2 regions of the Pantoea sp. CFCC18179 genome follow, and region 1 is predicted to be linked to the other one. Evidence: predicted binding sites of a transcription regulator. Region 1 holds the regulator's gene; the other holds the start of a gene.

The links. Region 1 encodes LexA, which represses DNA repair genes until DNA is damaged. Its sites were predicted from a motif close to TNCTGTATGTACATACAGNA; they were not measured.
Region 2: metR (HTH-type transcriptional regulator MetR) is a predicted target of LexA. The motif match lies at 11,815-11,834, and genes of this name have one in related genera.

The regions. Positions count from the first base shown of each region.
Region 1 covers NZ_JBNBPM010000004.1:70,634-85,950, reverse strand. The annotation lists gene ACPUC7_RS09955 (LysR substrate-binding domain-containing protein) at 1-632, shown strand, start outside; gene ACPUC7_RS09950 (conjugal transfer protein TraF) at 753-2,003, opposite strand; gene zur (zinc uptake transcriptional repressor Zur) at 2,455-2,973, shown strand; gene ACPUC7_RS09940 (CsbD family protein) at 3,048-3,260, opposite strand; gene dinF (MATE family efflux transporter DinF) at 3,422-4,744, opposite strand; gene lexA (transcriptional repressor LexA) at 4,880-5,494, opposite strand; gene ACPUC7_RS09925 (diacylglycerol kinase) at 5,600-5,968, opposite strand; gene plsB (glycerol-3-phosphate 1-O-acyltransferase PlsB) at 6,095-8,518, shown strand; gene ubiA (4-hydroxybenzoate octaprenyltransferase) at 8,564-9,448, opposite strand; gene ubiC (chorismate lyase) at 9,455-9,973, opposite strand; gene psiE (phosphate-starvation-inducible protein PsiE) at 10,066-10,476, opposite strand; gene ACPUC7_RS09900 (UTRA domain-containing protein) at 10,545-11,243, opposite strand; gene ACPUC7_RS09895 (ABC transporter substrate-binding protein) at 11,468-12,529, shown strand; gene ACPUC7_RS09890 (alkaline phosphatase family protein) at 12,586-13,395, shown strand; gene ACPUC7_RS09885 (ABC transporter permease) at 13,395-14,240, shown strand; gene ACPUC7_RS09880 (ABC transporter permease) at 14,251-15,036, shown strand; gene ACPUC7_RS09875 (ABC transporter ATP-binding protein) at 15,039-15,317, shown strand, end outside.
Region 2 covers NZ_JBNBPM010000007.1:13,235-28,551, reverse strand. The annotation lists gene corA (magnesium/cobalt transporter CorA) at 1-319, shown strand, start outside; gene ACPUC7_RS14460 (AbrB family transcriptional regulator) at 529-1,572, shown strand; gene rarD (EamA family transporter RarD) at 1,552-2,451, opposite strand; gene ACPUC7_RS14450 (thioesterase family protein) at 2,474-2,944, opposite strand; gene pldA (phospholipase A) at 3,110-3,988, shown strand; gene recQ (ATP-dependent DNA helicase RecQ) at 4,011-5,837, shown strand; gene rhtC (threonine export protein RhtC) at 5,850-6,473, shown strand; gene rhtB (homoserine/homoserine lactone efflux protein) at 6,562-7,185, opposite strand; gene pldB (lysophospholipase L2) at 7,290-8,282, shown strand; gene yigL (sugar/pyridoxal phosphate phosphatase YigL) at 8,320-9,120, shown strand; gene ACPUC7_RS14415 (carboxylate/amino acid/amine transporter) at 9,262-10,131, shown strand; gene ACPUC7_RS14410 (YehS family protein) at 10,277-10,756, opposite strand; gene metR (HTH-type transcriptional regulator MetR) at 10,850-11,782, opposite strand; gene metE (5-methyltetrahydropteroyltriglutamate--homocysteine S-methyltransferase) at 11,919-14,189, shown strand; gene ACPUC7_RS14395 (dienelactone hydrolase family protein) at 14,235-15,071, opposite strand.

The DNA of each region.
Region 1 (15,317 bases):
TAACCGCCGATGAGTCCCGCCCGTTGCGCTTGCATACCGCGCCGAGTTTCGCTCATCAATGGCTGCTGCCGCGGCTGGGCAGCTTTATTCAGGCGCATCCGCACATTGATTTGCGTCTGTCGGCTAGCACCGAATACGCGCGCTTCGAGCAAGATGACTTTGATTTGGATATTGTTTATGGCGAGCCGCGTCCATCGCCTTATGAAAAAATTCCGCTGGCGGTGGAAGAGTTAACGCCGCTGTGTTCGCCAGCGCTGGCCGCGCAGATCAAGCAGCCAGAGGATCTTTATCATCAGCCATTGATTCAATGTGATGTGCAGCTTTATCAATGGAAAGGTTGGTTTGAGGCTAATAACCTCACCCCGCCGCGCCATTATGGTTTGCGCTTTGACCGCAGCTTTATGGCAATCGCCGCCGCCGTCGATGGGCTGGGCGTGGTGCTGGAATCCAAATTGCTGGCCGAACGCGAATTGGCCAGTGGGCGTTTAGTGTGTCCGCTGATCAATACCACGCAAGAGATTCATTACATCGGCCACTATCTGGTGTTTCCGCGCCATCAACATCGCCATTTTGCGCTCGACAGCTTTAAAACCTGGTTGCTTTCCCAGCTCAATCTGGCCCAGTTGCGCTGATTGATTACGATCACAATTTCCCGCAGGTGAAAAAAAACAGGTCGCCGATTGCGACCTGTTTTATGTGAGCCTGTTCACGAGAAATCAGGCTCGATGTAACCGTGATGTGAAATCTATCAGTTAGAAGTTAAATCCAAGCTGCAACATGGCACCGACAGTATTGTCCTCGCCCACCGAACCAGCCAGATCCAGATGCACCGTATTGTGGAATGGCGACACGCCCAAACCGGCGGTGAACACATTGGTATCGTTCGATTTCATATCGGCGCGATAACCCGCACGCAGCGCCAACCATTCCAGCACGCGGTACTCGGCACCGACGCCTGCATATTGGCTGCTTTCTTGCGATTTAAAGCGCTTGGTTTGGGTCAAATCGACATCACCGGCCACGGTAAAGGGTCCGTTATTCCATGAAAGTCCGGTGGTGACCAGCGGTCGGATTTGGTAGGTATCGCTGTAACCATTGACCTCTTTGGTGTCGATATCACGCGAAACCAGGTTCTGTCCGGTCACGCCTAACGTCCAGTGGTCACCGAAATCAGTGGCAAGGCCGGCATCGACGTTAAAACCGGTATCACTGCTGCGATAGCGACTGTCGTTGATATCGTTCTTGTCGTAGTTGTAGATACTGGCGGTGTAATTATATAGCCAAGTTTTTTGCACCTTTGGCGTTACGCCCAGTGAAACCGGATGACCTGCAATCGAGAACTCATGGGCGACGGCAACGCCATAGTCGGTGATTAACGCCGCCAACCCGTTGGCGCTGGAGCGCAGATTATCTTCATCACCGGGACGCGGAATGATGCTGCCATTAGCTACGCCGCGCAGGTAAGCAATATCGCTGTCCGCCACGTTGGCGCGCACGTGCGCCGTGCCATACGCCTTGGTAATGAAGGCAAACGGCAGGGTTTCATTAGGAACGGTAACCGCCAGCGCCACACCCGCAGTGCCATCGGCTTTGTTGCCACGTAAATCGCTGAGCTGATTCGCCATATCGCCAGCGGCCGCTTTCAGTTGCGGGTAGCCATTGAGGTAATCGGCAAATGTCAGGCCATCAATCACTTTCTGATAACGATCGACGGTATCAGTGATGTCATCGACACGGTCGATTAATTTGTCTTTGTCAGTAACCTGTGCGCCCGCTGAAGGGAAAATGATGCTGACGTTGTCTTCAGGCTGCGCTTTGGTCATCAATGCTGGGTTAGCCAGCACCGCTGAACTCCATGTGGAAGACGCCACGCCAGTGCCGCCCATCGCATCATTGCGTGCGTCGTACCATGTGCCTGCTGCCAGAGCCGAAGTAGAAAGAAATACCGCATTCAAACCAACAAGATAAGCAACTTTTTTGTGCCTGAATAATGTCTTCACCATGAGCCTGCCATCACCTTTGAAATGTCGCTGAGCCTCTCACCGACGGAACAGTTTAGTTAGCCGCTATTCTGAACCTCGGCTAACGCTTCATTGCCGTGAATTAAAAGGAAATAGCACTGCTATTCGCAGAATTGGACGCACACGCACCATTCTGCTGTGTTTTTATGCAGAAAAATTAACAGTGAGTAAATTGATGCCAGAAATTACTTAAGACCTTTTGAACCATAGTCGCTAACCCGGTGAGTTGCAAAGCAAAAGCCCTCAACCGTTGTCGCGCCTGCCAGCTACGATTGGTACAGCAAAAATGCTGCAAAAAAATAACCGGGGAAATGATTCAGGTAATTTGTTGATTGGTGGGAATTTTCTGAGGCGTTTTAGGGATAAAAAGCAATCACAGCAGGGTAAAAATTTGTGTGATAAAATAACATCACCTGCAACCTGGAGAATGCTTATGTCAAACCTCACGCCCGAACAACTTCTTACTCAGGCTGAATCACTTTGCCTTGACCGCGGCGTGCGCCTCACCACTCAACGCGCAGAAGTGCTGCGTTTAATGGCGGAGCAAAATGGTTCAATAAGCGCTTACGATTTGCTGGATCAACTGCGCGTCAGTGAGCCACAGGCTAAACCGCCGACCATTTATCGAGCGCTGGATTTTTTGCTGGAACAGGGCTTTATTCATCGCGTTGAGTCAAACAACAGCTATGTGGTTTGCCATCATTTCGATGAACCGGCACACACTTCGGTGATGCTGGTGTGCGATGGTTGCGCGGCAGTAACGGAAAAACATGCTCACGGCGTGGAAAAAACCATTGCGGGTTTGGCCGATCAGGCAGGGTTTTCTTTGCGGCATACGGTGATTGAAGCACATGGTTTGTGTGAGAACTGCGCGGAAGTCGCGGCTTGTACCCATCATGAAAGCTGCGAGCATGACCATCAGGTGGAAGGGAAAAAACGGGCCAGAAAATAGGGTGGCACTTCCGTGTGCCTTACCGATCACTACGCTAAATGATCGGTGGGTAGGAGCATCTTCCTAATCGGGAATTACCAGCGGTAATCTTTATTGGTGGTTTCCCAATCCTTCACTTCTTTCTCGGCTTCATCTTTCGCGTAGCCGTAGCGTTCCTGAATTTTGCCGACCAGCTGATCGCGCTTACCTTCAATCACGGTCAGATCGTCATCAGTGAGTTTTCCCCACTTCTCTTTAAATTTCCCTTTAAACTGCTTCCAGTTGCCGCTCGCTTCGTCTTTGTTCATATAATCCTCCACGTCATCCTGAGTGAGACGGGTAATCCCCTAGATAAAGAAGGAAATACCCACACAACGCGCTACTCATTTGCGCCGTTTGAGATAATTATAGTAGGCGCTGCGCAGTTTGCTGGGAAATACAGATTAATCTGTAGGTTACGCTTCGCTTATCAAGCATTAAACCAGCTGTCATGCCGCCAATGGCCGCGCCAGACCAGCCACAGCGTTAACCCGCGCAAAGCAAGAAACACCGTAACGGCCAGCCACAAGCCGTGATTGCCCAGCCACGGCAATGTCAAAAGCGTAATGCCATAACCGATCGCCGCCATCACCATGCTGTTACGCATTTCACGTCCACGCGTGGCACCGATAAACATGCCATCCAGCAGATAACACCACACGCCAACCAGCGGCAAAATCACCTGCCAGATGAGGTAGCGATCAGCCATTTCACGCAGCGCTTCAAGGGAAGTCAGCATGGCGACGATCTGCGGTCCGGTGCAGGCATAAATCACCGCAAACATTAGCGCGACAAAACACGCCTGACGACAGGCTGCATGCCAGATTAGCAGTAACTTACTGCGATCCTTGGCGCCAACCGCTTCGCCGGAACAGGCTTCGACCGCGTAAGCAAAGCCATCTAACGCATAGGCCGTGAAAGTCAGGAACATCAGCAACACCGCATTGACCGCCACCACATCCGGGCCAATACGCGCGCCAAGTAACGTCAACGAAGCGAAACAGATTTGCAGCATGAGGGAACGCAACATGATGTCGCGATTAAGACGGAACAAGCGCGCCGCATCGCCGCGCCAGCTGCTTTTTAATAATGAAAAGTGAATACCGCGCATCTTGAGTACTCGCGCCACCATCCACAAACCAACGGCAAGCGTGACATATTCCGCCGTTGCAGTTGCTGCCGCCGCACCGGCCACGCCCCAATGCAGCTTAAGCACGAACAGCAGATCGAGCAGGATGTTGACCAGATTACCGATAATCAGCAGCACCATCGGCGCGCGCGCATACTGCACGCCGAGCAACCAGCCGAGAATCACTAAATTGGCTAGCGTGGCGGGCGCGCTGAGCCAGCGAATCTCAATAAATATTTGCGCCTGTTGCTGCACTGCGGCACTACCGCCCATCAATGCGGCGGCCAAATTACTCGCTGGCGTTCTTAACAGCATAAACAGCATGCCAAACACCAACGCGATCAGCAGCGGCTGGGTTAACGCGCGCGCCAGTGCAGTTTTATCATTGGCGCCAAAAGCTTGAGCGGTAAGCCCGGTGGTGCTCATACGCAGGAATAGCAGCAACATAAAGATAAAACTGGTTGCTGTCGTGCCCACCGCGACGCCGCCCAAATAGATTGGGCTGTCGAGATGACCAATCACTGCGGTATCCACCACGCCCAATAATGGAACGGTGATATTAGAGAGGATCATCGGCAGCGCTAGCCGCCAGAGTGTTTTATCTGAAGAGGAAAACAGCCGCATCAGCCCATTCCGTTTTATGCGGTGATCAGCGTGATGACGCCGGACTGTGCCGCAGAAGAAGTTTTAGAAAAGTAGAATAGCAGACTGCGGCCAGCGAATGTTTCGCCGCCGCAGTTGGGGAAAAGCAGAAATAAATCAGAGCCACTCGCCGTTACGCACGATGCCAACCGCCAAACCTTCAATGGTCAGCAGTTGCTCGCGAGTATCAACGACAATCGGTTGGAAATCGTTGTTTTCTGGCAGCAAATGCACAATCGCGCCCTGCTTTTTCCAGCGTTTCACCGTGACTTCATCATCAATGCGCGCCACCACAACCTGGCCGTTACGCACTTCCTGCGTTTTGTGCACTGCTAATAGATCGCCATCCATAATGCCGATGTCTTTCATCGACATACCGCTAACGCGCAGCAGAAAATCCGCGCTCGGTTTGAAAAGGTTGGCATCTACTTGATAGTGCGCTTCGATATGTTCTTGTGCCAACAGTGGTTCACCCGCAGCAACACGGCCAATCAGCGGCAGCCCTTCGCTCGGTTCTTCTTCCATTAGCAAACGAATCCCGCGCGATGCGCCGGAAACGATTTCAATTACGCCTTTACGCGCCAGCGCTTTCAGATGCTCTTCAGCAGCATTGGGCGAGCGAAAACCCAGTTGCGCAGCAATTTCCGCACGCGTTGGCGGCATGCCCGTCTGGTTAATATGGTCGCGAATCAGGTCATAGACCTGTTGCTGCCGTGCAGTTAACGCTTTCATCCCGCCCCCTGGTTGTTTATACAGTCGCTGTGAGTATATACAGGTATTGGCGGAATGAAAACCATAACAGAGGGAAAAATCAGCGGGTTGAGGAATCTGGAATCTTTATCTCAAATGCGACCAGAGCAAGGCGATCCAAACAAACAGAGCCAGTAAGATAGTCAGCAGTACCGCAGCCGACCCCATATCTTTGGCGCGCCCCGCTAGCGGATGCTGCTCCTGGCCGATGCGATCAACCACGGATTCGATGGCACTATTAAGGACTTCGACAATGACCACCAGCATCACAGAGCCAATCAACAGCACGCGGGTGATGGCATCCACATCCAACCAGCATGCGATAACAATCGCCATTAGCGCCGCAACCGCTTCCTGGCGAAACGCGGCTTCATGCTGCCAGGCAGCGCGCAATCCTTGCCAGGAATAACCGGCTGCTTTCACTATTCTTACAATACCGGTGACATTATTTGCCATGTACGTGGAACCCTTGATCTATTTTGACGTCAATGTGTGGCAGTGTGAGGCGGCAGAGCCACAGATCTTCGCTGCGCTTTCTGGTATGCTTGCCGCGCTTTGCTAACAAGAGGCTTTAAGTTGTCTATGTCAGGTTGGCGTAAACTCTATTACAAATTATTGAATTTACCACTCTCTATTTTGGTAAAAAGTAAGGTCATTCCGACCGATCCTGTCTCTGAACACGGGATCGATCCGACACGTCCGGTGATGTATGTTTTGCCTTATGATTCAAAGGCTGACTTGCTGACATTGCGGGCGCAATGTTTGAAACATGATCTGCCCGATCCGCTGGCACCGCTAGAGATCGATGGCACCTTACTTCCCCGCCACGTGTTTATTCACGATGGCCCGCGCGTTATTCCTTATTTCGTGGCAAATCCGGAATCGGTAAAGCTCTTCCACGACTACCTCGATCTGCACCGCAGCAACCCGCAGCTTGATGTGCAGATGTTGCCGGTCGCGGTGATGTTTGGTCGTGCGCCGGGACGTGAGACGTTGGGCGAAGCCGCGCCACACTTGCGCGTGCTGAATGGCGTGCAGAAGTTCTTCGCCATTCTGTGGCATGGTCGCGACAGCTTTGTGCGCTTCTCACAAACCGTTTCGCTGCGCCAAATGGCCACCGAGCACGGCACCGATAAGTCGATTGCACAGAAACTGGCACGCGTAGCGCGGATTCACTTCGCACGCCAACGTTTGGCGGCGGTTGGGCCGAGCTTGCCGGCGCGTCAGGATCTCTTCAACAAGCTGCTTCAATCCAAAGCGATTGAAAAGGCAGTAGAAGATGAAGCGCGCAGTAAAAAGATTTCGCATGAGAAAGCCCAGCAACACGCCATCGAAATGATGGAAGAAGTCGCGGCCAACTTTTCCTATGAAGCGATTAAAATCACCGATCGCGTAATGGGTTGGCTGTGGAGCCGCTTATATCAAGGTATCAATGTGCATGGCGGCGAGCGCGTCCGTCAGCTGGCGCAGGATGGCCATGAGATCGTTTATGTGCCCTGCCACCGCAGTCACATGGACTATCTGCTGCTCTCATATGTCCTTTATCACCAGGGTTTGGTGCCGCCGCACATTGCTGCCGGTATCAACCTGAATTTCTGGCCAGCGGGCCCGATTTTCCGCCGTTTGGGTGCGTTCTTTATTCGTCGTACCTTTAAAGGCAACAAACTCTACTCCACCGTATTCCGTGAATATCTGGGCGAGTTGTTTAGCCGTGGTTACTCGGTTGAATATTTCGTGGAAGGTGGACGTTCGCGTACCGGCCGTTTACTCGATCCGAAAACCGGTACGTTATCAATGACGCTGCAAGCGATGTTGCGTGGCGGCAGCCGCCCCATCACTTTCGTGCCGATCTACATCGGTTATGAGCATGTGATGGAAGTGGGTACCTACGCCAAAGAGTTACGTGGCGCGGCGAAAGAGAAAGAGAACTTCCTGCAAATGGTACGCGGCTTGCGCAAGCTGCGTAATCTCGGCCAGGGTTACGTCAACTTTGGCGAACCGCTGCCATTGATGAACTACCTGAACAAAAACGTGCCGGAATGGCGTGATGCGATTGATCCGATTGAACCGCAGCGTCCCGCCTGGATGACGCCCGCAGTGAATGACATTGCGGCGAAGCTGATGGTACGCATCAATGAAGCCGGTGCGGCCAACGCCATGAACCTGTGTGTGACTGCGCTATTAGCGTCACGCCAGCGTTCACTGACGCGCGAACAGCTGATTGAGCAACTTGAGTGCTACACCCAGTTGCTGCGTAACGTGCCGTATTCGCCAGAAGCAACGGTGCCCGATATGAGCGCCGAAGCCCTGCTAAATCACGCCATGGGCATGAACAAGTTCGAAACTGAGCAAGACAGCATTGGTGACATCATCATTCTGCCGCGTGAGCAGGCGGTGCTGATGACCTACTATCGCAACAACATTCACCACATGCTGGTGATGCCGTCGCTGATTGCCGCTGTAGTGCAACAACATCGTGAAATCAGCGAAGCAGAACTGCTGCGTCAGGTGAGCCTGGTGTATCCGATGCTGAAGAGTGAACTGTTCCTGCGCTGGAAAGACGAAGAACTTCCTGCGCTGCTCAATGCCTTGTGCACAGAAATGGCACGTCAGGGGCTGATTTCTCAGCAAGATGGTCAGCTCAAGATGAACGCAGCACGTCATCGTTCACTGCAATTGTTGGCAGCGGGCATTCGTGAAACCTTGCAACGTTTTGCGATTACCTTTGCGATTCTCAGTGCCAAACCGGCAATTAACCGTGGCACGCTGGAGAAAGAGAGCCGCACGCTGGCGCAACGTTTGTCTGTGCTACACGGCATCAATGCGCCGGAGTTCTTCGATAAAGCGGTGTTTACAGCGCTGGTGCTGACGCTTCGTGCTGAAGGCTACATCAGTGATACCGGTGATGCCGATGCCGAACGCACCCATATGATGTGGCAGATGCTGGCGGAGTTGGTGACCAATGATGTGCGATTGACGATTGAAAGTGCGATAACGCACGAGTAATGCGGCAAGCGATAAAAAGGGCGCACTTTGGTGCGCCCTTTCTTTTTATAGCATATCGACAAACGGTACCGTGCTGAGCAGGATGCCCAGGAACAGCACCATGCCAACATAGTTGTTATTCAGAAATGCCTGGAAGCAAGGATCGCGCTCGCGCTGGGCAATCAGTTTCTGCTGATGCACAAACAGGCCCGCGGCCAGCAACAGCGACCAATAAAATGCGCCGCTCAGATTGAGCATCATGCCGACCAACGCCATCAGCGCCAGCGTCGCCAGTTGCAGCAAACCGATAATTAGCTTGTCGTAACGACCAAACAGAATAGCTGTCGATTTTACGCCAATCTTCAAATCATCATCACGATCAACCATCGCATATTGCGTGTCGTAAGCCACTGTCCAGCAAATATTCGCCAGGAAAACCAACCAGCAAACCAAAGGTAAGGACTCACTAACTGCCGCCCATCCCATCGGGATCGCCCAGCCAAATGCCGCGCCCAATACTACTTGCGGCAGATGCGTGTAACGCTTCATGAAGGGATAAACCCACGCCAGCGCCAATCCGCCGAACGACAGCAAGATCGTCATGGTGTTCATGGTTAACACCAGCATGAAGGCCAGCAATCCCAAGCCAGCAAACAGTAGTTTGGCTTCCTTCTCGCTTACCGCGCCGCTCGCCAGCGGGCGTGAAGCGGTACGCTTAACGTGACCATCAATTTTGCGATCGGCGTAATCGTTGATCACACAGCCCGCGGCGCGCATCACAATCACGCCGAGCACGAACACCAACAGCACTGGCAGCGGCGGAATCGCCATGCCAGAAAGCCACAGCGCCCATAGGGTTGGCCACAGCAGCAACACGGTGCCGATAGGTTTGTCGATACGCATCAGGCGGCAATAGGCCTGCCACTTGGTCATCGGTAAAGTGTTTTGCACAGTCATTTATCCTTGCTCCAGCGAGCGATACAGCGGCGACGCCGGTAAAAACAGTTCGGTTAGCAACAGCGGTTTGCCTGACAAACGCAGGCGGGAACGGCGTCCCCATAAATCATCAACCTGGCCGGGATCGATAAAATCACGGCTCAAGGTTGATGAAGAGAACAGATAACGGCCTAGCGGTCGCGTGCCGAGCTTTTGCAGCATCTGTTCCGGGCCATTTAGTGTGCTGTCAGGGACGACCGTGCGGCCAATCAGCCAGGGTTCGCCATCGCCACACAGCACAATTTCACGCAGCCAAAAGCGTTCATCGGCAGGCAAGAATGCCGCTTCTTCCTGTACTTCATCAGCAGCAAAAAAGCCTTCGCGGATCGGCTCAACGGTGACCTGCTGGCAATGCTGCTCGAAACGGCGCGTCATGGAATCTTCTTCCAGTAGCCAGTCCAGCAAAGGGGCGGAAAGCAGCGGGGAAGAGGCTGGTAGCCAGTGCAGTGCGCGTAGCTGGCGCAGCGCTTCATGCGACATCAGGACATCTCCGGAAAAAAAGTTGCCCTAGTTTAACGCAGAGGAGAATGCGTGGCACGGATCGTTGTGCCACGACAAAGAAAGAAGATTATTTACTCACGTTTCAGGCGATTACTGTTCGCCAGCCACAACGTCACCACCAGAATCAGAATGGCCGCTGAGTAATACAGCGTATCGAACGGATTTTTATGGTCCACGATGATCAGACGAATAATCGCCGTTATACCGATATAGATGAAATAGCGCAGCGGGAAGTGATAGCCCGACTGAAAGTACTTCACAATCAGCGCGATAAACTCGAAATAGAGGAAATAGATGACGATACCTTCGATCAGCAGATACGAAGAGGTCTGTTCACCGGTACTAAATAGCACGTTAGCAAGGTGAATGGTCTCCTTGCCGAGAAACACCACCAGAATAATCGCCAGAATGATCAGGCCAATATTCAGCACCCATTGCAGTGCCAGGGAAATGTACTGCCCAACGCCTGTTTTTATTGTCATTTTTTCACACCTCGTGCTCTGAATAGCTCTGGCGCTATCATGCTGTAGTGTGATCAAAATCACAATATTTATACTTCGACATCCACGCAAAGCGCGTCGTAGCGCCAGAACTCGCAGTCGCAATCAATCACGCGCTTATGTTGATCGCGGTTAATGCGGGTGATGAGCAATCCCGGCGTGCCGCTGGCAACATTCAACGCGGGTGCGGCACGCGTGGGCAGCGGCCCCGGCAAAATAGTGAAACGCGCGCCACCGTAACGAATGCCATAACGTTGCAGGTATAAGTCGGTGAGAGAACGGGTGAGATCTTCGTCTAACAAGCCGGGGAAATAGGCTGGGTTGAGGTAATGCTCCACATACAACACCGCGCGGCCATCAATGCGCCGCAAACGCCGAATACGGTAAACCGTGTCGCCTTCCAGCAGCTGAAGATGTCGCGCAATCGCCAGTTGCGCGGGCACCTCGCGTGCCTCCAGCACTTCGGTGCTGGCCACACGCCCCTGCTCTGTTGCCATCGCGTGAAAGTGGCTATGATGCGACGGGTTATACACCAGACGCGGCGGCGCCAGAAACCAGCCGCGACGCAGTTCGCGATAGATAATGCCCTGCGCTTCCAGCAAACCCAGCGCTTCACGCAAGGTGATGCGCGTGGTGGAATATTGCTCGCTAAGACTGCGCTCCGCCGGTAAACGTCCGCTGGCAAATTCACCGATTTCAATGCGTTCACGCAGCCCTGCCGCAATCACATCCGCCGTTTTCGACAACATTTTTCAGCCTCATTTTGGGGCAAAACTGCACTATGACAGTTCGATGACTACAATGTGACAAGAACACACCCACGCTTTAGCGCGCTGTAACCGCATGTGGATCGTCGCGCCACACCACATTTCACCACCATGGTCATAAAACCTTCATCTACTCGGGCTACATTGGCTCGGTTCTTGCTGGTCTAGACCAAGAAGTCCCACAACATATACCGGGAGCAATCGAGATGAAAGCGTTTATCGCCTCTGTAGTAGCCAGTGCCGTACTGCTTGCGTTGCCTGCCGCGCAAGCCGCAGATAATGACCTCGCCGCGCTCGAAAAAGCTGCGCGTGCTGAAGGTCAGGTTAACAGTGTCGGCATGCCAGACAGCTGGGCCAACTGGAAAGATACCTGGAGTGACCTCAGCAGCAAATATGGCCTGAAGCACAGCGACACTGATATGTCCTCTGCCCAGGAACTGGCGAAATTCGATGCCGAGAAAGAGAACGCCAGCGCGGATATCGGCGATGTGGGCGCCGCGTTTGGGCCAATTGCCGTAGCGAAAGGTGTCGCACAGCCTTATAAACCCACCCATTGGGACCAAATCCCAAGTTGGGCTAAAGATCCAGAAGGCAACTGGATGCTGGCGTATACCGGCACCATCGCGTTCCTGGTCGACAAGCAACAAGTGAAAGATGTACCGCACAGCTGGGCCGATTTAAAGAAAGGTAAGTATGTGGTCACTATCGGCGACGTCGGCACTGCGGCTCAAGCGGCGAACGGCGTGTTGGCTGCCAGCTATGCGATGGGCGGCGATGAGAAGAACGTAAAACCGGCGCTGAGCTTCTTTGGTGAGCTGGCGAAAGAAGGCCGCCTGGGCGTGACCGATCCGGTGATTGCCAACATTGAGAAAGGCGAAATTCAGGTTGCCGTGGTATGGGACTTTAACGGTCTGAACTACCGCGATCAGATCGACAAAAACCGCTATGAAGTGGTGATTCCATCTGATGGTTCAGTGACTTCGGGTTACTCCACCATCATCAACAAATACGCCAAGCACCCTAATGCCGCCAAGCTGGCGCGTGAATACATCTTGTCTGATGAAGGTCAGATCAATCTGGCAAAAGGCTATGCGCGTCCCATTCGTGCCGAGCATTTAACGCTGCCTGCCGACGTGCAAGCCAAACTGCTGCCGCAGTCTGAGTACAAAAATGCCCGTCCAATCAAAGACCAGGCTGCCTGGGACAAGACCTCGAAAATGCTGCCGCGTCTGTGGCAAGAGAACGTCATCATCAATATGAAGCAATAACGTTGTTGTTATAGGGTGCGCATTCATGCGCACCTTTTTTCCATTAAGGAGAAAGGATGAAAACGATCCTGGTGGTATTGGATGGGCTGAGCAATCAGGTGGCGCAGCATGCAATGGGTTATCTGTTTGCCGAATGCGCACAGGGCAACGGCCAATATTATACGCTGACCTGCGAACTGCCTTCGCTGTCGCGCCCGTTATACGAATGCATTTTGACCGGCATTCCACCGGTGCGCAGCGGCATTATTCATAACGGCGTCAATCGCTTGAGTAATCAGCGCAGCATCTTCCATTACGCGCGCGCTGCCGGCTTAACCACCGCCGCCGCCGCATATCACTGGGTGAGCGAACTGTACAATCAAACTCCGTTTAATGCCGCGCGCGATCGCCACACCCACGCGCCCGATCTGCCGATTCAGTACGGCCACTTTTACTGGGACGACGGTTATCCGGATTCCCATCTGTTTGAAGACGCTGAAAGTTTGCGCCTCAAGCACGATCCCGATTTCCTGCTGATCCACCCGATGAACATTGACGATGCCGGACACAAGCACAGCTTGTCGTCGCCGCAATATCGTAACCGCGCGCGCATGGCCGATGGCTATTTATCGCAGTGGATGCCAACCTGGCTGGCGGAAGGCTATCAGGTGATTGTCACTGCCGATCACGGCATGAACGACGATCGCTCGCACGGCGGTATTTTGCCGGAAGAAACCCAAGTGCCGCTGTTTGTGTTTGGTTCAGGCTTCTCGCTTCAGGCGGATCTGCAACCACAGCAAACCGAGTTATGCGGCATCGTTTGCAGTTTGCTCGGCGTCGAACACGACAAACCGGTTTGTCGCGCACTATTGGCGGAGCGGCATTAATGAAAGGCAAAACGCTGGCTACGTTATTGCTGCTGCCGTTTGCGCTGTTCTGGGTGGCTTTCCAGCTCGCGCCGCTATTGTGGATTGCCATTAACAGCTTCTGGAGCGATATCAACGAACGTTGGGGCATCGATAATTACAGCGATATCCTCACCTCGCCGTTCTATTTACAGGCGTTTCGTCTGTCGCTGGATATCTCCATCTGGTCGAGCATTTACGGCTTGCTGATCTCGCTGATTGCTGGCTATTCGCTGCATCAGTTAGGAAGCGGCCGTTTTCAGCGCTTTTTGATGTCCTTTACCAACATGACCAGCAACTTTGCTGGCGTGCCGTTGGCGTTTGCCTTTGTGATTCTGCTCGGCCTAAACGGTTGCCTGACGCTGCTGCTGCGTCATTACGGCGTGCTGGAAGGCTTCAAACTGTTCTCGCGAGACGGCATGGTGCTGGTTTATACCTGGTTCCAAATCCCGCTCGGCATTCTGCTGCTCTATCCGGCCTTTGACGGTTTACGTCAGGATTGGCAAGAGTCCGCCGCCTTGCTCGGTGCCAGCCGCTGGCGCTATTGGTGGCATATCGGCTTACCGATTCTGTTCCCGGCGCTGCTTGGCACCTTTGTGATTCTGCTCGCCAATGCGCTTGGCGCGTACGCCACCATTTATGCGCTCACCACCGGCAACTTCAACGTGGTGCCGGTGCGTATTGCTGCGCTGGTTTCTGGCGATATCTCGCTGGATCCGAATACCGGCGGCGCGTTGGCGATGCTGCTGGTGCTGATTATGGCGCTGATTACCGTGGTGCAGCAGTATCTGGTGCGTCGCAGCTATCTCAACGCCAAACCTTCCTGAGGAGCCACACGTGTCCCGCGCGGAAAAATTTTATCATCGCCTGATTGTCTGGCTGCTGCTGTGTATTTTGGCCGCGCCGCTGCTGGCGACGCTGCTGTACGGCATCTCCACCGAATGGAGCGACACCATTCTGCCGCAAGGTTTTACCTTGAAGTGGCTGAGCGAATTGTGGAGCGATCCACGCTTCCTGACGGCGTTAGGCCATTCGTTGCTGGTGTGTTTTGGTGCACTGCTGTTCTCGTTAGTGCTGGTGCTGCCTGCGATGTTTGTAATCGCTTACTACTATCCGAAGCTTGACGCGGTAATGAATGTGCTGATTCTGATGCCGTTCGCCGTGCCGCCGGTGGTGTCATCGGTTGGCCTGTTGCAGCTCTATTCGTCTTCCCCGCTGATGCTGACCGGCACGCCGTGGATTTTGATTGGCTGTTACTTCACCATCGCGCTGCCGTTTATCTATCGCGCCATCTCCAACAACATGCAGGCGATCAATCTGAAGGAACTGATTGATGCCGCACATCTGCTGGGTGCCAGCACCTGGCAAGCGGCGCTGTTTGTAGTGCTGCCGAATCTGCGCAAAGGGGTGTTTATTGCGGTGCTGCTCTCCTTCTCTTTCCTGATTGGTGAGTTTGTGTTCGCTAACATGCTGGTCGGCACCCGCTATGAAACCTTGCAGGTTTATCTGTTCAATATGCGCAACGGCAGCGGCCACTTCACCAGCGCCCTGGTGATCTCCTATTTTGCTGTTGTTTTGCTGGTCACCTGGCTGGCGAATGCCCTCAATCCTGAACGAGGCTGATCATGAGTTATCTGAACGTCACCCAGTTGAACAAAAGCTACGGCCCAACCACTATTTTCGAGAACATCGATTTCAGCGCTGAACAAGGTGAATTTGTTACCCTGCTCGGCCCGAGCGGCTGTGGCAAATCGACACTGCTGCGCTGCATTGCCGGATTAACGGAAGTGGATAGCGGCAACATCTTGCTGCAAGGCCAGGATTTGGTGCCATTGCCGCCGCAAAAACGCACCATCGGCATGGTATTCCAAAGCTACGCACTGTTCCCAAATATGACGGTCGAG
Region 2 (15,317 bases), on a different contig from region 1:
TCAGCTGGAGCAGGCACGTGAAATCCTGCGCGATATCGAATCGCTGCTGCCACACAACGAATCACTGTTCCAGAAGGTTAACTTCCTGATGCAGGCGGCGATGGGCTTCATCAACATCGAGCAGAACCGCATCATCAAGATCTTCTCGGTGGTGTCGGTGGTGTTCCTGCCGCCAACGCTGGTGGCCTCAAGTTACGGTATGAACTTCGAATTTATGCCGGAGCTGAAGTGGAGCTTTGGTTATCCGGGCGCGATTTCACTGATGATTCTGGCGGGTCTTGCACCGTACCTCTATTTCAAACGCAAAAACTGGTTGTAACCCGCGACCTACCTTGGTCGTCATGAAGGTACGACCCTACAAAAACGCACCAAACATTTGTAGGGTCGCTATTTATGGTGACCGCAAAACGGGTAATGGAAAAATCAGGCGATTAATATCGAGCGACAACATGCTCATACTTCCATGGTAGATAAACTTCATTTTTCTGCGTAACCTGTTGGCTCTGCTCACTATCTGATTCTCACCTTATGGCGCGCTTCTCATTGCGACTGCAATGGACACTTCTGCTGACTGCTTCTTTAGTGCTGGGGATCATCCTCCAGCTGTTCCACCTTCCTGCGGCTCTGCTGCTCGGCCCGATGATCGTCGGTACGGCGATGGGCTTATCGGGCGCTACGGTACGTATCGATAAACGCCTGTTTATTCTGGCGCAAGCGGTGCTGGGCTGCATGATCGGCCAAAGTTTATCGCCAGGCATTCTCACGCCGTTGATTCAGGATTGGCCGGTGGTGCTGGCGGTGCTGATATTGACGTTAGGCGCCAGCGGTTTGTCGGGTTTCCTGCTGGTGCGCTTCAGTAATTTGCCTGGCCCAACCGGCGCGTGGGGATCGTCGCCCGGCGGCGCTTCAGCGATGGTGGCGATGGCCGGTGATTTCGGTGCCGATGTGCGGCTGGTGGCGTTTATGCAGTATCTACGTGTGCTATTTGTCGCCACGGCGGCGGCGGTGGTGGCGCGCATAGGCTTAGGTTCGAGCGGCGGCGCGGTACAACTGGAATGGTTTCCCGCGCTGCAAAGCAGTTTCTTGCTGACGTTAGTGGTGATGTTTGCGGGCGCATGGTTGGGGCAGAAATTGCGGATTCCTTCTGGTGCGTTGCTGTTGCCAGCGCTGATCGGCGCGATATTGCACGGCACCGATGTCGCAACCTTACAAGTGCCAGAATGGTTGCTGGCGTTGGCTTATGCATTGATTGGCTGGAGTGTCGGATTACGTTTCACGCGGCCGATTTTCAAACTGGCGCTGCGTACGCTGCCGCAAATGATTGTGTCGATTATTGGTTTAATGCTGCTGTGCGGCGGATTGGCGTGGATGCTGACGCGCGTATTGCACGTCGATCTGATGACGGCGTATCTGGCAACCAGCCCCGGTGGGCTGGATACGGTGGCGATTATCGCAGCGGGAAGCCGGGTCGATATCGCGTTTGTCATGGCGTTACAGACATTGCGTCTGTTCACCATTCTGCTTACCGGCCCGGCATTAGCGCGCTTTATTTCACGCTATGCGCACGCGTGATCGTGCAGTGAATGCCACCGCATCGACGATAAATACCGCGAGTGCCAGCCAGATAAAGCCGAAGGTGACCATTTTATCGGGCGTCAGGCTCTCGCCGTAGAACAGCACCGCCAGCAGAAACATCAGCGTTGGGCCAAGATATTGGAAGAAGCCCACGGTCGATAAACGCAGACGCGCGCAGGCAGCGGCAAACAGCATCAGTGGAATAGTGGTGACAATCCCCGCCGCAACCAGCTTCAGATTCAAGATCATTGGGTTAGCGCTAAGATGGCTGGTGGCGCTATCGGCAAAGCCAAATAGATAAATTGCCGCCAGCGGAAAAAGCCACAGCGTCTCGATCAGCATGCCACTCTGCGCATCGACTTGAATCTTCTTACGCACCAAGCCATACAAGGCGAAACTCAGCGCCAGACCGAGGCCGATAATCGGCAACGAACCGAACTGCCACAGTTGCACCAATACGCCGGTGGTCGCCAGCGCCACCGCCAGCCACTGCAAACGGCGGAAGCGTTCGCGCAGAAACAGCATGCCAAACACCACGTTAATCAGCGGGTTGATAAAGTAGCCGAGGCTGGCTTCCAGCATGTGCTGGTTATTGACCGCCCAGATGAACAGCAGCCAGTTGCCGCCAATGGTCACCGCGGTTAATGCCAACAGCAGCACTTTTTTCGGCTGAGCGATCACGCTGCGCACCTGCTTCCAGCTACGACTCAAAGTAATCAACACCAACATAAACAGCGCTGACCAAATCACGCGATGCGTCATGATTTCGGTGGCGGGAACTTCTTTCACCAGCTTGAAATAGGCGGGCGCGATGCCCCAAATAAAGTATGCGCCGAGCGCGTAGCCGATGCCCTGGCGAGTGTGTTGCGTATCCATCATTTCATCCCAAAAACACTGCTTAACCAATCATATACGTCGCGGTAGCGGTAGCGATGTAATCGCCTTGCTGATTGTGTAATTCCACGCGCGCCACAGCGACTTTATTGCCGCCGCGCAACAGGCTGCTGGTGGCAATAAAGCGTTCGCCGCGCCCCGGACGCAGATAATCGACACGCATATCAATGGTGCCCATGCGCGACAAACGCTGACGCAGTTCTTCTTCGCTGATACTTTCCTGACGCGTCAACGCATAGCTGACGCACACCAGCCCGGCGGCGACATCCAGCACCGAAGCAATCACGCCGCCGTGCAGAATCTGCTGCGCGGCATTGCCCACCAGCATGGTTTTATTGGCAAAAGCCAGCTCGGCGTAATCGCCTTCCAGTCGATCCAGCTCTAATCCAAGCGCCTGATTGAAAGGCATGTGATAAACAAAGATTTCGCCAATCAGACGGCGCGCTTCCTGCCGTGTCAGCAACGGGGATGACATAGTTCCTGCCTTAAAATGTTAACGAGTTGTGTATATTATGCCGCGTTCGCGCTGCTTTCCAGTTTCGGAAATCGGCGCTGATCAACCGCTGAGTTTGCGTGTAGAATGGCCTGCTTTTTGAACCGTCCCTTGACGATTACATCACGCAGTTCTCTGGAGAATTCTATGCGTATGCGTTACGCCTTGCTGGCAGCGGCATTGATCCTTCCTGCCCTGGCGCAGGCCGAAGAAGCCACGATAAAAGAGGTTCACGATGCACCGGCAGTGAAGGGCAGCATTATCGCTAACCTGCTGGAGAAACACGATAACCCGTTCGTGCTTTATCCTTACGAAAATAACTATCTGCTTTACACCTACACCACTGACATGAACAAAGAGGCGATCTCTTCGTACAACTGGGCAGACAAAGCAAAAAACGATGAAGTAAAATTCCAGCTCAGCCTGGCGTTTCCACTGTGGCGCGGCATTTTAGGCGATAATTCAGTGCTGGCCGCGTCCTATACTCAGCGCTCGTGGTGGCAGTTGTCGAACCGTGGTGCTTCATCACCGTTCCGTGAAACTGATTATGAGCCGCAGATTTTCCTCGGCTGGGCCACCGATTACACCTTCGCAGGCTGGACTTTGCGTGATGTGGAAACCGGTTTAGTGCACCAATCGAATGGTCGTAGCGAACCGACTTCGCGCAGCTGGAACCGCGTATATGCGCGCTTCATGGCGCAAAACGGCAATATGTTGGCGGAGCTCAAACCTTGGTATCGTCTGCCAGAAAATGAAAACAATGACGATAACCCGGACATTACCAAATACATGGGTTACTACCGCGCCAAGCTCGGCTACATGGCGGGCGAAAGCATTTTCAGCGTGGAAGGTAACTACAACTGGAACAGCGGCTTCGGCGGCGCAACCTTTGCCTGGAGCTACCCAATCTCTGAACATGTGCGCTTTTACACGCAGGTATTCAGCGGTTATGGTGAATCGTTGATCGATTATAACCATCGCCAGACGCGCTTCGGCGTGGGCGTGACGCTCAACGATCTGTTCTAACCCGCAAAAATACAGGATTACCGTGGCAACATCGGCAGTGCTTAATCAGGAAATGCTGGCGCAGCAGGTATTACAAGATACCTTCGGCTACCAGCAGTTCCGTCCCGGTCAGCAAAACATCATCGAAACCGCTTTAGCTGGGCGCGATTGTTTGGTGGTGATGCCGACCGGCGGCGGCAAATCGCTGTGCTATCAAATCCCGGCGCTGGTGCGTGAAGGGCTGACGCTGGTGGTTTCACCGCTGATTTCACTGATGAAAGATCAGGTCGATCAGCTTCTGGCAAACGGCGTAGCGGCGGCGTGTCTCAACTCAACGCAAACGCGTGAACAGCAGCAGCAAGTATTTGCCGATTGCCGTACTGGCAAGCTCAAGTTGCTGTATATCGCGCCTGAACGTTTGATGATGGACAACTTCCTCGACAGCCTGCATCAGTGGAATCCGGTGATGCTGGCGGTGGATGAAGCGCACTGTATTTCACAGTGGGGTCACGATTTCCGCCCGGAATACGGTTCGATTGGCCAACTGCGTCAGCGCTTCCCGGAATTGCCGGTGATGGCGCTAACCGCCACCGCTGATGAAACCACGCGTAACGACATCGCGCATCTGCTACAGATGCACGATCCGCTGATTCAGATCAGCAGTTTTGACCGTCCGAATATTCGCTACACGCTGGTCGAGAAGTTCAAGCCTACCGAGCAACTGCTGCGTTACGTGCAGGATCAGCGTGGGAAGAGCGGCATTATTTACTGCAACAGCCGCGCTAAAGTCGAAGACACCGCCGCGCGCTTGCAAAGTCGCGGTCTGAGCGTCGGCGCTTATCATGCCGGCATTGATAGTGCGCAACGTGCCAGCGTGCAGGAAGCGTTTCAACGCGACGACCTGCAAATCGTGGTCGCCACCGTGGCGTTCGGCATGGGGATTAATAAGCCCAACGTGCGCTTTGTGGTGCACTTCGATATCCCGCGCAATATCGAATCCTATTATCAGGAAACCGGTCGCGCCGGACGTGATGGCCTGCCCGCAGAAGCGATGATGCTGTACGATCCGGCCGATATGGCGTGGTTGCGTAAATGCCTGGAAGAGAAAGTGCCGGGCCCATTACAAGACATTGAGCGCCACAAACTCAATGCGATGGGCGCGTTTGCGGAAGCGCAAACCTGCCGCCGTTTGGTGCTGCTGAACTACTTCGGTGAAGGTCGCCAGCAGCAATGCGACAACTGCGATATCTGCCTCGACCCGCCGCGCCGCTACGACGGTTTGCTGGAAGCACAAAAAGCGTTGTCCAGCATCTATCGCACCGGCCAGCGCTTTGGCATGGGCTATATTGTTGAAGTTTTGCGCGGTGCCAGCAATCAGCGTATCCGCGACAACGGCCACGATAAACTGCCGGTGTACGGTTTGGGTCGCGAGCACAGCCATGAACATTGGATCAGCGTGCTGCGTCAGTTGATTCATTTGGGCATGGTGACGCAAAACATCGCGATGCACTCGGCGTTGCAACTGACCGAAGCCGCGCGGCCGATTTTGCGTGCCGAAGTGCCGTTGATGCTGGCGGTGCCACGTATTGTCACGGTGAAATCGCGTGGCAGCAGTTCGCCGAAAGTGCATAGCGGCAATTACGATCGCCAGCTGTTCGCCAAGCTGCGCAAGCTGCGTAAAGCCATCGCAGATGAAGAGAACATTCCGCCGTACGTGGTGTTTAACGATGCCACCTTGATTGAAATGGCGGAACAAATGCCGATTAGCGCGTCAGAAATGCTCAGCGTGAACGGCGTCGGTCATCGTAAGCTGGAACGTTTTGGTAAGCCGTTCCTGGTGATGATCAAAGAACATGTTGATGAAGGTTAAAGGAAAAAAATCATGCTGATGTTATTCGCCACCGTCGCGCTGGTGCATTTGGTTGCGCTGATGAGTCCCGGTCCGGACTTCTTCTTTGTCTCGCAAACGGCCGCTAGCCGATCGCGTAAAGAGGCGATGATGGGCGTGGTGGGCATTACGTTAGGGATTGTGATCTGGGCTGGCGTGGCGCTGATGGGCCTGCATCTGATTCTGGAAAAAATGGCGTGGCTGCATGAAATCATTATGGTCGGTGGCGGATTGTATTTGTTGTGGATGGGCTGGCAGCTGATGCGTTCAGCACGTCAACGCCATAAGCAGCCGCAGACCGAAGCACCAGAAGTGGCGTTGCCAAAAAATGGCATGAGCTTCCTGAAAGGTTTCCTGACTAATTTGTCGAACCCGAAAGCGATTATCTACTTTGGTAGCGTGTTCTCACTGTTTGTCGGCAATGATGTCGGCGCAATGGAACGTTGGGGTTTATTCCTGCTGATCATTGGCGAGACCTTTGCGTGGTTTACGCTGGTGGCGGCGATTTTCGCTCTGCCGTGGATGCGTGATAAGTATCAGCGTATGGCGAAATGGGTGGATGGTATGGCGGGCGTGTTATTTGCCGGATTTGGCATTCATCTGATCATCTCGCGATAAACGGTCGCGTCGCTCAACGGTCACCATAAATGGCGACCCTACGAAAAAATCCATTGTAGGGTCGCCATTTATGGTGACCGAAAACGCGTTAAGCCATTCTGCGCGCGCTGGCTAACAGCGCGCCAACTGCCATAAACAAGCCACCAAAAGTGCGGTTCAGCACTTTCATCTGCTTCGGTCCTTTAATCCAACCGGCGATGCGTGTAGCCAGCGTGGCATAACCAATCATCACAATAATATCGACCACGATGGTGGTGACGCCGAGCACCAAATACTGCATCAACTGCGGCTGGTGCGGCTGAATAAATTGCGGGAACAGCGCGGCGAGAAACACGATGCTTTTCGGGTTGGTGAGATTCACCAGCACCGCGCGCTTGAACAGACGGCGACGCGGCATGGCTTTGGCAACGGCGTCGAGATCAATGCCGCCCGCCGAGCGCCACTGTTGAATACCCAGCCACACCAAATAGGCCGCGCCCGCCCACTTCAGGACTTCAAAGGCCAGAATCGATTGTGAAAATAGCGCGCCTAAACCTGCACCAACCAGCACGATATGAATCGCCAGGCCCAACTGCAAACCGGTGATCGATGCCACCGCGCCGCGATAGCCGTGGCTAATGCCGGTGCTCATGGTATTAATCGCGCCGGAACCGGGTGAAAGGCTGAGAATCGTTGTGGTGAGAAGGTAGGTTAACCACCATTCAATGGTCATGTGTGACATTCCCTGAAGTTAGCGAAGTGTGACACAATACGCCAGAAAATCGCGGCACGCTACGGAGCGTAGGCACGCCAATCACGTTTTTTTCAGGGGGATCGATGCAGCAGCACAAACAGAGTTGGCTCGGGCGTGAGAAGGGCTTTTCGGCCTTTGCCAATGGTCCGCTGCTCGACTTCTGGCGCCAGCGTGAAGAGCTTGAATTCACCGGCGTAGGCAACCTGAAAATCCGCTACGTACGTTTCACCTCACCGCAACATCGCCGTGTCATTCTGGTGGTTCCCGGACGCATCGAAAGCTACATCAAGTATCCCGAACTGGCCTATGACCTGTTCCAGTGCGGCTATGATGTGGTGATTTTAGATCATCGTGGACAAGGTCGCTCTGAACGGCTGTTGGCCGATTCCCATCGCGGCCATGTGGTGCAATTCAGCCATTACGTTGATGATTTGGAAACGCTGTATCTGAAAGAGATCGAAAGCCCACATTATCAGCAGCGCTATGTGCTGGCGCATTCGATGGGTGGAGCGATTTTAGCGCTGTTTCTGGCGCGTCAGCCGCAAGCGTTTCATGCTGCGGTATTCTCCGCGCCGATGTTTGGCATTGTGCTGCCGCTGCCCGACTGGATGGCGCATCCGATTCTTGATTGGGCTGAGAAAGTGCCGGCACTGCGTGAAGGCTACGCATTGGGAACAGGACGCTGGCGCGCCAATCCGTTTGGCATCAATCGCCTGACGCACAGCCAGGAACGCTATCGCCGCAATCTGCGCTTTTATGCTGACGATCCGGCATTGCGCGTGGGTGGACCCACTTATCACTGGGTGCGCGAAGGCGTGCAGGCCGGGCGCGACATCTTCAATCAGGTGGCGAAAATCACCACGCCAAGCTTGCTGTTGCAAGCCAGTGAAGATGATGTGGTGGATAACCGCTCGCAAAATCTGTTTTGTGCGGCGATGGCCGAGGCAGGACATCCCTGCGCGGGCGATGTCCCACTTGTGATCACCGGCGCGCGTCATGAGATCTTGTTTGAATCAGACGCCATGCGCGCCAAAGCGCTCAACGCGGTGATGGATTTCTTTGACCATCACGCTTAATGCATTTTAATTTCCGATATCAACACCCGAGGTTTACATGTATCACATCGTCGCATCCGATCTGGATGGCACGCTGCTTTCACCGGAACACCGTTTAACGCCATTCGCGCGCACCACACTGCAAGAATTGGTGGCGCGTGACATCCACTTTGTATTTGCTACGGGTCGTCACTACATCGACGTGGGGCAGATGCGCGATAAGCTGGCGATCCCGGCTTATATGATCACCTCCAACGGCGCGCGCGTGCACAATGCCGATGGCGAACTGGTGTTCAGCCACAACCTTGATGCCGATATCGCCAGCGAATTGTATGGTTTGCAATATCACGACGAGCACATTCTGACGCACGTGTATCGCGACGACGAATGGTTCATGAGCCGCCATCGCCCCGACGAACAGGATTATTTCCGCGAATCCGTGTTCAATTATCAGGTTTACCAGCCGGGTATGTTGCCGACCGATGGCATCAGCAAAGTGTTCTTCACCTGCGACGATGCCGAACGCTTGATTCCGCTGGAGCAGGCGATTGAAGCGCGCTGGGGCGATCGTGTGAATGTCAGCTTCTCGCTACCCACTTGCCTTGAAGTGATGGCGGGCGGCGTGTCTAAAGGCCACGCACTGGAAGCGGTGTCCAAACAACTGGGTTATTCGCTGAAAGAGTGCATCGCCTTTGGCGACGGCATGAATGACGTTGAGATGCTGAGCATGTCTGGCAAAGGCTGCATCATGCGCAATGCGCAGCAGCGTTTGAAAGATACCTTGCCGACGCTGGATGTGATTGGCAGCAACGCCGACGATGCGGTGCCGCATACGCTGCGTAAGCTGTTCCTCGCGTAATTTCGCCATGTGGTCGCCAAAAATGGCGACCCTGCGGCAGACCTAATTGTGTGTATTTTGTTCACATGTCAATTAAATAGTTCCCTCAGCTAATCACAGTTTGTTTACACTAGCAGCACTGTTCATTTTGGGATCGTTACCGTGCTGTTACTGATCGTTACCACCATTCTGTGGGCTTTTTCCTTTAGTTTGATCGGGGAATATCTGGCGGGTCAGGTGGATTCCTGGTTCTCGGTGCTGATGCGTTTATCACTCGCCGCCATTGTCTTCCTGCCATTCCTGCGCTGGCGCGGTTACCGTGCTTCAACCATTTTGCTGTATATGCTGGTGGGCATGCTGCAACTCGGCATCATGTATTTGCTGAGCTTTGAAGCTTATCTCTACCTCAGCGTCACCGAATTCCTGCTGTTCACCGTAATGACGCCGCTGTATGTCACGTTGATCTACGATTTGCTCAGCCGCCGTCCGCTGCGCATTGGCTATGCCTTCAGCGCGATGCTGGCGGTAATCGGCGCGGCGATTATTCGTTACGACAAAGTCAGTGACCATTTCTGGTTCGGCTTGCTGCTGGTGCAGGCAGCCAATATCTGCTTCGCTATCGGCATGGTGGGTTACAAACGCTTGCAGGAAACGCGTCCGATGCCGCAGCACACCGCATTTTCGTGGTTCTATCTTGGCGCGGTGATCATCGCGGTAATTGCCTGGAGCTTGTGGGGCAATCCAAACAAATTGCCAACCACCTCGCTGCAATGGGGCATTTTGGTGTGGCTGGGTGTCGCGGCTTCCGGCTTGGGCTACTTCATGTGGAACTACGGTGCCACGCAGGTGGATGCTGGCACGTTGGGCATCATGAACAACATGCATGTGCCAGCGGGATTACTGGTGAATCTGGCGATTTGGCAGGAGAAACCACATTGGCCGAGCTTTATCGCCGGTGCCGCAGTGATTTTCGCGTCGTTGTATGTGCACAAGCGTTGGGTATTAGGCAAAAACTCCAAAAGCCACGCTTAGCCATGAATCGGACAGAGTAGCCCGCTCAGAAACGCGAAGCGTCCGAGCCATGGATGGCGAGGCCGACTCACAGGGATGTGGGCTTTCTTCGCAATCGGAGCGGGCTATTCTGTCCGACGCTCCGATCTGGCAGCAAACTCAAGCATCACGCCTTCTTAATCGGCCCCGGACGATGAATCATCGTCAATCCTTTCAGGAAATTACGCAGAATCTGGTCGCCACATTCGCGGAAATTCTTATGTTCTGGATTACGGAAAATCGCGCCCACTTCCGCCTGCGACAGCTTAAAGTTAGCTTTCAGCAACACATCGGGAATATCGGTGGTTTTCAACGCAAAGGCGATGCGCAGCTTCTTCATAAAAATGTTGTTATTCATGCGGCGCTCAATCGAAGGTGCGGGCGCATCTTCGCTTTTACCACGACGATAAAAAATCAGCCCGTTGAGGAAGTAGCCCATCAACACATCCGGCAATTTGCGGAAGGCGGCATCGTCATCTTTCTTCATCCACGCCTGCACATCTTCCAGCGGCACTTCACTTCCCGCTAAGGCAAAAATCTCCACCACTTTGCTATCGCTCAAATCAAGCATATAGCGCACGCTGCGCAGAACATCGTTACTCATCATGGTGAAACTCTCTTGGTCGCGGGTTGAGGCGGCGCATTATAGAGCAGGCGAGGCAGCGATAACAGCGCGGGCGACAGGCATCGCCCAACATCATCAGGAAGAAGTGGCTTGCAACGAACCCGGACGCGCGGCATCGCGGACGAAAGGCAGATGCTCGCAGGCGTGCTGACGGGCAAAGCGCACAAAGGCTTCTAGCACCGGCTGACGCTGCTCGCCATCACGTACCGCGGCATACAAGCGGCTCCACAAACCGTCGCCCAAGGTTTTCGTCACCACCAAACCTTGCTGCTCAAAATTCTCTACCACCCAATGCGGCAACGCGGCAATGCCCATGCGCGCGGAAACCATCTGAATCAGCAACAGCGTATTATCCACGCTCTTCAATGCCGGACTCACGCCCGCTGGTTGCAGGAAATGGCGCCAGACATCCAAACGCTGACGCTGCACCGGATAAATCATCAGCACTTCGTCAGCCAAATCTTCCGGCGCAATATGTTCAAGCTGCGCCAACGGATGATCCGGTGCCAGCACCAAACGCACTTCAAAATCGAACATCGGCGTATAGAACAACCCGCTGCGCGGCAGGATATCCGAGGTAAGCACCACATCCAGCTCGCCTTGCTGCAATGCTGGTTGCGGATCAAACGTCACGCCGGATTTGAAATCCATCACCACCTGCGGCCAATTCTGGCGGAAATTATTCAACGCCGGCGTCAGCCACTGAATGCAGCTGTGACACTCAATGGCGATACGCAGCGTGGTTTGATGCGGTTCATGACATGCCTGCAACGCCTGCTGAATCTGCGGCAAAACCTGTTCGGCCAACTGCAACAAAATCTCTCCCTGTGGCGTAAAACGCAGCGGCTGACTTTTGCGCACAAACAGGCGAAAGCCCAGCCGCTGTTCCAAATCGCTGAACTGGTGAGATAACGCCGATTGCGTCTGATGAAGCTGCGAGGCGGCGGCGGCTAACGAGCCGGTATTCCGTAACGCTTGCAGCGTCCTCAGGTGTTTGAGTTCGATCATGAGATTCCTTCACTCCGAGATTGAACATATTGCGCTTGAGGAACATACAGTACCCGCAGATTATAGCGGTGTAAACATCTGGACGGCTAAACATCTCATCCAGGCTACTCAGTTAAGAATATCTGGAGAACAGCAAATGACCATTCTGAACCACACACTCGGTTTCCCTCGCGTCGGCCTGCGTCGTGAACTGAAAAAAGCACAGGAAAGCTACTGGGCAGGTAATAGCTCACAGGAAGAGCTGCTGACCGTGGGTCGCGAATTGCGCGCTCGTCACTGGCAACAGCAGAAAGACGCGGGAGTGGATTTGCTGCCGGTAGGTGATTTCGCCTGGTACGATCACGTTTTAACCACCAGTTTGCTACTTGGTAATGTGCCGGCTCGCCATCAAAACCAAGACGGATCGGTGGATCTCGACACGCTGTTCCGCCTCGGTCGCGGGCGTGCGCCCAGCGGTGAACCGGCAGCAGCGGCGGAAATGACCAAATGGTTTAACACCAACTATCACTACATGGTGCCGGAATTCAGCCAGGGCCAAAAATTCAAACTCAGCTGGACACAGTTGCTGGATGAAGTTGATGAAGCGCTGGCGCTCGGGCATAACGTCAAGCCGGTGCTGCTCGGCCCAGTGACCTATTTGTGGCTCGGCAAAGTAAAAGGTGAGCAGTTTGATCGTCTAACGTTGCTGAAAGACATCCTACCGGTTTACCAACAGGTGTTGGCAGAGCTAAAACAGCGCGGCATTGAATGGGTGCAAATTGATGAACCGGCGCTGGCGCTGGAACTGCCGCAAGCGTGGCGCGCGGCGTTCCAATCGGCTTATGACGCACTGCAAGGTGCCAGCAAACTGCTGCTGACCACCTATTTCGACAGCATCGGACAGAACATTGATGTGATTAAAGCGCTGCCGGTGCAAGGTCTGCATGTCGATCTGGTGCATGGCAAAGATGATATTCAGCAACTCAATCAGCAAATCCCCGCGGATTGGTTGCTGTCTGTCGGCGTGATTAACGGCCGCAACGTATGGCGCGCCGATCTCAGCAGCTGGTTTGAACGCCTGCAACCGCTGGTTGGTCAACGCCAGCAACTGTGGATTGGCTCATCGTGCTCGTTGCTGCACAGTCCAATCGATCTGAGCGTGGAAACCCGTTTGGATGCTGAAGTAAAAAGCTGGTTTGCCTTCGCGCTGCAAAAATGTGCCGAACTGGCGCTGTTAAGTCACGCTCTCAATAACAATGATGCCGCTTCGCTGGTGGAATGGAGCGCGCCGATTCGCGCGCGGGCTAAATCCACTCGCGTGCACAATGCCGCCGTCGGCGCGCGGCTGGCGAAAATTCAAGCCAAAGATGTGGAGCGTGCCAGCCATTACACCGAACGTGCTAAAGCCCAACGTGCACGCTTCAATCTGCCGGATTGGCCAACCACCACCATCGGTTCATTCCCGCAAACCACGGAAATTCGCGGTCTGCGCCTCGACTTCAAAAAAGGCAACATCGACGGTGGCAACTATCGCACCGGCATCGCCCAGCACATCAAACAGGCGATTGTGGAACAGGAACGTCTGGGGCTGGACGTGTTGGTACACGGCGAAGCGGAACGGAACGACATGGTCGAATACTTCGGCGAAAACCTTGATGGCTTCGTGTTCACGCAAAACGGCTGGGTACAAAGCTACGGTTCACGCTGTGTGAAGCCGCCGGTGATTATCGGTGATGTTAGTCGTCCACAGGCGATCACCGTTGAGTGGGCCAAATATGCTCAGTCGCTGACTGAGAAACCGGTAAAGGGCATGTTGACCGGCCCGGTGACCATTCTTTGCTGGTCGTTCCCGCGTGAAGATGTCAGCCGCGAAACCATCGCCAAACAGATTGCCTTAGCGCTGCGTGATGAAGTGGCAGATCTGGAAAAAGCTGGCATCGGCATTATTCAGATTGATGAACCGGCGCTGCGTGAAGGTCTGCCGCTGCATCAATCCGATTGGGCGGCCTATTTGACTTGGGCGGTGGATGCGTTCCGTCTGAATGCCGCGGTGGCGCAGGATACCACGCAGATTCACACCCACATGTGTTACTGCGAGTTCAACGACATCATGGATTCGATTGCCGCGCTGGATGCGGATGTCATCACCATCGAAACTTCACGTTCCGATATGGATCTGCTGGATAGCTTCAAAGAGTTTGAGTATCCGAACGAAATCGGGCCAGGCGTCTATGACATTCACTCACCCAACGTACCCAGCGTGGAGTGGATGGAAGAGTTACTACGTAAAGCGGCGCAAAGTATTCCGCAACAGCGTTTGTGGGTGAATCCGGATTGTGGGCTGAAAACGCGCGGCTGGCCGGAAACGCGTCAGGCATTGGCGAATATGGTCAAAGCGGCGCAGAACTTGCGGAGTGAAACGATTTAATACGTTGTGTTGATAGGTTTGGGGCGCGAGTGCGCCCCTTTTTTATTAGGCGTTTGGCGCGACACCATACTGCCTGAACCATGCCAGCATGCGTTGCCAGCCATCTTTGGCAGAATCAGCATGATAACTTGCGCGGTAATCGGCATTAAAAGCGTGACCCGCATCGGGATAAACCACGATTTCGGCTTTGGCATTCGCCGCATGCACCGCCTGGCGCATTTTATCAATGCTTTCCAGCGGGATGCTTTCGTCCTGACCGCCGTACAAACCCAGCACTGGCGCATTTAAATCAACCGCTACATCAATCGGATGCTTTTGTTGCTTCAGCGTTTTCTCACCGTCTAAACGTCCGTACCAAGCGACAGCTGCACGCACCTGCGGATTGTGGGCGGCAAACAGCCAGCTTATGCGACCGCCCCAGCAGAAACCGGTAATCGCCATGCGACGACTATCGCCATCGTGGCGCGCGGCCCAGTTGGCGACATGATCGAGATCGGACAGCACTTGCGAATCCGGCACCTTGCTCACCAACTCTTTGAACAGCGTCGGAATATCGTTGTAGTCGTTGGGATCGCCCTCGCGGAAATAGAGTTCCGGCGCAATCGCCAGATAACCTTCCAGTGCCAAACGACGGCAAATATCGCGAATATGCTCATGGACGCCAAAAATTTCCTGCACCACCAACACCACGGGCAGCGTGCCTTGGTACTCTTTTGGTCGGGCATAATAAGCAGGTAGATTTTCGCCCTGGCTGGGAACCGAGGTCTCACCAGCATGGATCGCATCGCTAGTGGTAATAATGGTGCTGCTTGCGGTGGGCTGAACTGCCGGCGCAAAGCCACCAGCTGCGGTTTTTTGTGCCATATTGTCTTCGGTTTTCATGGTTCTCTCCGTGCTAGCAAATGCGCAATCACGTAACTATAGCCTGGCCGATGGCGTCAGGCTGACGTAGGGTGCAGAGGGATTTTTTCACGTGTGCTTCATCTCTATTAACATTGCTAACAGAACTTACACAGCACCGCTTGTAGCAATTCAGAATGACACAACGCTAAAGTGTGATTCGTGTCACATAAAAATTTTCTGATAATGTAACTTTCATTATTGAGGGTGAAATCAGTCACATAATTC